Thiocapsa rosea: one gene and its partner. The protein of the gene in region 2 interacts with the protein of the main gene of each other region in a pairwise test. Links are inferred from orthologs where the notes say so. Each region holds a gene or a part of one and is shown on either strand. Other genes may lie near its edges. The genes, in order: lpdA and odhB.

What was found.
Region 1: the proteins of odhB (region 2) and lpdA interact in binary tests that used the Escherichia coli proteins (3 or more experiments, as listed by UniProt). The link is inferred for Thiocapsa rosea from one-to-one orthologs.

The regions. Positions count from the first base shown.
Region 1 is NZ_RBXL01000001.1:4,128,215-4,131,529, reverse strand. What follows is about bases 311-3,307. They hold lpdA (dihydrolipoyl dehydrogenase), read left to right. Parts: upstream 311-948; coding sequence 949-2,667; downstream 2,668-3,307. Other genes in these bases: BDD21_RS18580 (hypothetical protein), read right to left, coding at 3,156-3,307; BDD21_RS18585 (BPTI/Kunitz domain-containing protein), read right to left, coding at 2,872-3,150; aceF (dihydrolipoyllysine-residue acetyltransferase), read left to right, coding at 311-767. In the rest of the region: more of aceF, read left to right, coding at 1-310; more of BDD21_RS18580, read right to left, coding at 3,308-3,315. UniProt on the Escherichia coli protein: Lipoamide dehydrogenase is a component of the glycine cleavage system as well as of the alpha-ketoacid dehydrogenase complexes.
Region 2 is NZ_RBXL01000001.1:2,805,733-2,809,050, forward strand. Bases 246-3,245 are described here. They hold odhB (2-oxoglutarate dehydrogenase complex dihydrolipoyllysine-residue succinyltransferase), read right to left. Parts: upstream 2,382-3,245; coding sequence 1,110-2,381; downstream 246-1,109. Other genes in these bases: BDD21_RS12465 (flavin prenyltransferase UbiX), read left to right, coding at 246-393; BDD21_RS12470 (DUF29 domain-containing protein), read right to left, coding at 448-921; BDD21_RS12480 (2-oxoglutarate dehydrogenase E1 component), read right to left, coding at 2,378-3,245. In the rest of the region: more of BDD21_RS12465, read left to right, coding at 1-245; more of BDD21_RS12480, read right to left, coding at 3,246-3,318. UniProt on the Escherichia coli protein: E2 component of the 2-oxoglutarate dehydrogenase (OGDH) complex which catalyzes the second step in the conversion of 2-oxoglutarate to succinyl-CoA and CO(2).

The DNA of each region.
Region 1 (3,315 bases), 1.3 Mb from region 2 along the record:
CTCCGAGCGGGGCCGGCGGCGCCCTACCCTTCGCCCTGCCAGCAGCGCCCGAGATCGATTTCGGCAAGTTCGGCCCGGTCGAGGTCACCGAGCTGTCGCGCATCAAGAAGCTCAGCGGTCGGCATTTGCACCGCTGCTGGCTCTCGGTGCCGCATGTCACCCAGTTCGACGAGGCGGACATCACCTCGCTCGAAGACTTCCGCAAGGCGCAAAAGGCGCAGGCCGCCGAGAAGGGCATCAAGCTGACCTTCGTCCCCTTCCTGCTCAAGGCGGTCGCGACGGCGCTGAACCGGATGCCGGTCCTCAAGGCTTCGTTGACGGCGGACGGCGAGGGTCTGGTGCTCAAGCACTTCACCCATATCGGCGTGGCGGTCGACACGCCGCAGGGTCTGGTTGTCCCGGTCGTGCGCGACGTCGACAAGAAAGGCATCTTTGCGCTGGCCGCGGAACTCTCCGAGCTCGGTGAGAAGGCACGCGCCGGCAAGCTGCTGCCGGGCGACATGCAGGGTGGCTGTTTTTCCATCTCCAGCCTCGGCGGCATCGGCGGGACTGCCTTCACGCCGATCGTGAACGCGCCCGAGGTCGCCATCCTCGGGGTCTCGCGCGCGACGATCAAGCCGGTTTGGAACGGGCAGACCTTCGAGCCGCGCCTGATGCTGCCGCTGTCGCTGTCTTACGATCACCGAGTGGTCGACGGCGCGGACGGGGCGCGCTTCACCAGCCTGCTCGGGGAGCTGCTCGGGGATCTGCGCCAGCTTCTGCTGTAGGGCGGCGCGGAGGCGGGCGTGCGAACCGGCGCCACGCCCCATGCCCGAGCGCGACGCCCGAACCCAATGCAGTGAATAGGATCGAGGGTTTCGCCTCGCGACACGCTTTCGTCTAGCATTGGGCGCTATCGAGCCATCATCATCGCGCGGCCACTGCCGGCCCCAAGAGAAGAATCACACCATGAACGACAAGAGCGGCGACATCATCGAGGTCAAGGTACCGGACATCGGTGACTTCAAAGACGTGGAGGTCATCGAGGTCCTGGTCTCACCGGGCGATTCGGTGATCGAGGAAGCGTCGCTGATCACACTCGAAAGCGACAAGGCGAGCATGGAGATCCCGGCGCCGCGTGCCGGGAACGTGCGCACGGTCGAGGTCGCGGTCGGCGATCGGATCTCGGAAGGAACGCTCATCATGACGCTCGACGTCAAGGCGACGGGCGGAGGCGAAGCGGGCAAAGAATCCGTGAGCACGGCTGCTGCCGCGTCTCAGGAGATCGTCACCGAAGTCGTGGTGCTCGGTGCGGGTCCCGGTGGCTACACCGCCGCCTTCCGCGCCGCCGATCTCGGAAAGAAGGTCGTCCTGATCGAGCGCTACGACACCCTCGGCGGCGTCTGTCTGAACGTCGGCTGTATCCCATCGAAGGCGCTGCTGCATACGGCCGCCATTCTCGAAGAGGTCAAGACGCTCGGCACGATGGGCGTCACCTTCGGCGAGCCGCAGATCGATCTGGACAAGATGCGCGCGGGCAAGGAGCAGGTGGTCGCCAAGCTCACCGGCGGTCTCGCGGCCATGGCCAAGCAACGCCGGGTCGAGGTGGTCCAAGGCACCGGACGCTTCGAGGCGCCGAACCGGATCGCCGTGGCACAACCCGGTGGTCCGGTGCGAATCCTGTTCGACCACTGCGTCATCGCCTGCGGCTCGGCGCCCATGAAGATCCCGGGCTTTCCGCATGACGACCCGCGGGTCATGGACTCCACCGACGCGCTCGAGATCGCGGACATCCCGGAGCGTCTTCTGATCGTCGGCGGCGGCATCATCGGGCTCGAGATGGCAAGCGTCTACAGCGCGCTTGGCTCGACCGTCGAGGTCGTCGAGATGAAGGATCAGTTGATGCCGGGGGCGGACATCGATTTGGTACGCGCGCTCGAAAAGGTCATCAAGAAGCGCTACAGCACGATCCGACTCGACACCAAGGTCGCGCAGATGAGCGCCACCGCCGAAGGCATCAAGGTCGTCTTCGAGGGCAAAAAGCCGGGCGAAGAGATCTACGACAAGGTGCTGGTCGCCATCGGCCGACGCCCGAACGGCAAGCTCGTCAACGCCGAGGCCGCCGGGGTGAAGGTCGATCAGCACGGATTCATCAAGGTCGATGCCCACATGCGCACCAACGTGCCGAACATCTTCGCCATCGGCGACGTCGTCGGCGGGCCGATGCTCGCCCACAAGGCGACGCACGAGGCCAAGGTCGCGGCCGAGGTGATCGCCGGCATGCCTGCCCTCTTCGACCCCATGACCATCCCCTCGGTCGCCTACACGGACCCCGAGGTCGCCTGGATGGGCTTGACCGAGACCGACGCCAAGGCCAAGGGCATCGCCTACGAGAAGGGCGTCTTCCCCTGGGCGGCGAGCGGTCGCGCACTCGGCATCCACCGCGACGAGGGTCTGACCAAGCTGCTCTTCGATCCGGAGACCAAGCGCATCCTGGGTGCGGGCATCGTCGGCCCGAACGCCGGCGAGCTGATCGGCGAGGCTGTTCTGGCGCTTGAGATGGGTGCGGACATGGAAGACATCGGTCTGACCATCCACCCGCACCCGACCCTGAACGAGACCATCGGGCTCGCCGCCGAGATGGCGCACGGCTCGATCACGGATCTACTCCCGCCGAAGAAGCGCTGATACGCGTAAACCGCGCCCAGCGCGGTATGCATAGTGTATTGGATTGAAGTGGCCACGCCGTCTCCGATCACTGTCGGAGCTGGCGCGGTTTAAGATATTAAAAAATATAAACTTTTAAACCGCGTCTTGCCGAGATCGAGGACATCTCCGAGGCCGAACGCAAAATGCAAATGACGCATGTCACTCTGGACGCGGTTTAAAGCCTCACCGCTTCGCCCCGCAGAAGTCCAAACACTGCTGCAAGGTCGCGAACGGCACCCGACCCGCGCAGCCGCCGTAGGTGAACGCCTTGCAGCGATCGTCTCGGTAGTCGTAATAGAATCCGAGCTGATTGGAACGGCAGGGGCCGGGGTCGGGTTTGACGAGGCAGGCGACGGGCAGCTCATCGCTGCCGCCTCCTGTGGGAGCACCGCCACATCCCGCGATGCCTGCCATGAGAATGAGGATGAGGAGCGCCGGAAGGCGAAACCGGCCTAACCCCATAGCCCTCATCGGGACCGGCTTCGCGCAGTCGCGCGGATTTGCGCACCCGTCGGTGCGTGCTTCCACCAATCGCGATGCCGAAACTCGCTGCCGTCCTTCGCCATCACCTGAACGGAACCGCCTCGACGGAATCCCCAACCTTTGATCCTCGGACCATGCAGGAAG
Region 2 (3,318 bases):
CCGGGACAGTTGCGAGTCTTCGGTCGCCAGCAGTGGACCGCTCCGGTCGCGAGCGGCTCCAATCCACCCGACGCCATGGTCATCTGCCCCTGCACGACAGGCACGCTTGCGAGCATCGCTGCGGGTGTTTCGACCTCGCTCATCGATCGCGCAGCAGACGTCACCATGAAGGAGTCGCGCAAGCTGATCCTGGTGATCCGCGAGACACCCTTTACCGCCATCCATCTCGAAAACATGCTGCGTCTCGCGCGCGCCGGTGCGGTCATCATGCCGGCCAATCCGGGGTTTTACTTCAAGCCTACGCGTGTCGAGCAGATCGTCGATTTCATGGTGGCCCGAATCCTGGACCATTTGGACGTGCCGCATCGGCTGATGGCGCGTTGGGGGGAGTAGTGCCGGGTCGGCGGTATGAGCGTGCCGAGCATCGGGCCGGGTGTTATGGCTCGGTCAGCCGGTCGTTTCGGGATAGAAGTCGCGACTGAAGATCTGCCCACTTTGATAAGGACATTCGGCCGGAAAGGTCGTGGCCGGAAGTCCTGTCTCGTCGGCGGCGAGGTTGACTGCTTGGACATAGGATTCCCCGATGGCATCCTCGAGCACGCGTTTCAGCCCCGGGTTTTTTTCCATCAGATATGACAGGGCAGCGCGTTGCTCGATGATGGTGTTGCGCCAGCTTCTGCCTTCGAAGTCCGCCCAGCGCTCGGACAGTCGGCTGTATTGGAATTGCCACTTGAGCAGATGCGCGAGCAGCACGCGCAGACGGTTGACCAGCTCATGCCGCTGACTCCTGCCCATGTCGTCCAAGTCCTCGATCAAATGGTCAAGATCCAGCTCGGCGAATCGCCGCTGCCGCAGCAGAGCGGCCGTCTGGGCTGCCCAGGCTGGATAGTCCTGCTCGTACAGTCGGTCTAGGTCGGTCATCGGAACACCGTCCTCTAATTGATCAATCGGCGGGCGTCGTTCAGACACCCGCGCGCTTCTTCACTCTACTGATGGGCAGGTTATCTTTGAGCCGTTTCCAGGCTCCTTAAACCGCGCAGACTCCAACGGTTGTGAAGTCTGCCGGGGCCGATCCCATCCAAAACATCGCATATCGCGCTGGGCGCGGTTTAGATCCTCAACAGCAACCGCGCCGGATCCTCCAACGTCTCCTTGATGCTGACCAGGAACTGCACCGCCTCGCGTCCGTCGATGATCCGGTGGTCGTAGGTCAGGGCTAGATACATCATGGGTGCGATCTTGATCTCGCCCTTGTCTGCGATCGGGCGCTCCTGGATCTTGTGCATTCCCAGGATCGCGCTCTGCGGCGGGTTGAGGATGGGCGTGGAGAGCAGCGAGCCGAAGACCCCGCCGTTGGTGATCGAGAAGGTGCCGCCGGTGAGCTCTTCGTAGCTGAGGTTTCCGTTCTGCGCTTTTTCTCCGAAGGCGACGATGCCCTGCTCGACGTCGGCCATGCTGAGCTGGTCGCAGTTGCGCAGGATCGGCACGACCAGACCGCGCGGGGAGCTCACCGCGATGCCGATGTCGTAATAACCGTGATAGATGATGTCGTCCCCGTCGACCGAGGCGTTGATCACCGGGAAGCGTTGCAGGGCCTCCACGGCGGCCTTGACGAAGAAGGACATGAAGCCGAGCCGAACCCCGTGGGTCTTCTCGAACTGGTCTTTGTAGCGACTACGTAGTGCGAGAACGGCCTTGAGATCGACCTCGTTGAAGGTGGTCAACATGGCCGCGTTTTGCTGGGCCTGCACCAGGCGCTCGGCGACGCGTGCACGCAGGCGGGTCATGGCCACCCGCTGCTCGGGGCGGCCGGCCTCGCCGGTGAGGCTGGGGCTGGGCGCGGGCGCCGCGGGGGTCAGCTCCGGATCCTTTGCCGGAGCGGCCTGCTCGCGCTCGTCGAGATAGGCGATGACGTCGGCCTTGTGGATGCGCCCGTCGCGGCCCGTGCCCGGGATCGCGTGCGGGTCGAGATTCAGCTCCTTCACCAGGCGGCGTGCGGCGGGGGCGACCTGGGGCTCGGTGCCGGCCGGTGCGCTCTTCGCCGCAGGGCTCGGCGGCATGGGTTTGGCAGGCGTGGCGGTGGCAGGCGCGGCCTTGGCTGACGGCGGAGATGACTCGCGCGCCGACGGCGCTGCCCCGGCCTCGCTCGCCTCGATCAGTGCCAGCACGGCATCGGACTGAACGACATCGCCCTCTTTGGCCATGATCTCGCCGAGGATACCGTCGATCGGCGAGGGGACCTCGAGCACGACCTTGTCGGTCTCCAGATCGACCAGGTTCTCCTCGCGCTTGACCGAATCGCCCGGGCGTTTGTGCCAGGTCGCGACCGTGGCGTCGGCAACCGACTCGGGGAGGGCGGGGACACGGACTTCACTGCTCATTGTGGCGGGATCCTTTTATTCATGCTGGGGTTCAAGTGCCCGGTCAGGGCCTCGTCGATCAACCGATCCTGCTGCTCGACGTGCGCGGCGCGGTGGCCGACGGCCGGTGCGGCGGAGGATGGGCGGCCGACATAATAGGGCCGCTTCCCGTCCTGCATCAGGTTGTGGAAGCGGTGTTTGATCTGATCCCAAGCGCCTTGGTTCTGCGGCTCCTCTTGGCACCAGATGATCTCTTCGGTGGTGGCGTAGGTCTCGAGCGCGCGGTCGAAATGCTCCTTGGGGAAGGGATAAAGCTGCTCGATGCGGATGATGGCGACATTCGTCAGGCCGCGCGCACGCCGCGCTTCGAGCAAATCGAAATAGACTTTACCGCAGCAGAAGACCACGCGCTCGGTCTGCGCGGGGTCGATCGGGTCGATCTCCGGGATGACCGTCTGGAAATGACCGCTGGTCAGCTCGTCGAGCGCGGAGACCGCGAGACGATGGCGCAGCAGGCTCTTCGGGGTCATGACGATGAGCGGTTTGCGGTAGTCGCGGACGATCTGGCGGCGCAGCAGGTGATACATCTGAGCCGGCGTGGTCGGCACGCAGACCTGGATGTTGTGCTCGGCGCAGAGCTGCAGGAAGCGCTCCAGACGGGCGGAGGAGTGCTCGGCGCCCTGGCCCTCGAGTCCGTGCGGGAGCAGCATCACAAGTCCGCAGCACAGCCCCCACTTGGTTCCGGCGGAGGTGATGAACTGATCGATCACCACTTGGGCGCCGTTGGCGAAGTCCCCGAACTGGGCCTCCCAGAGTGTCAATGAACTCGGCTCCGCGGTCGCGAATCCGTACTCGTAGGCCAGCACCGCCTCTTCGGACAAGAGCGAATCGATCGCAATATAAGCGCCCTGATGTTCGCCGATGTGCTGCAGCGGGGTATAGGCGTTGCCGGTGACTT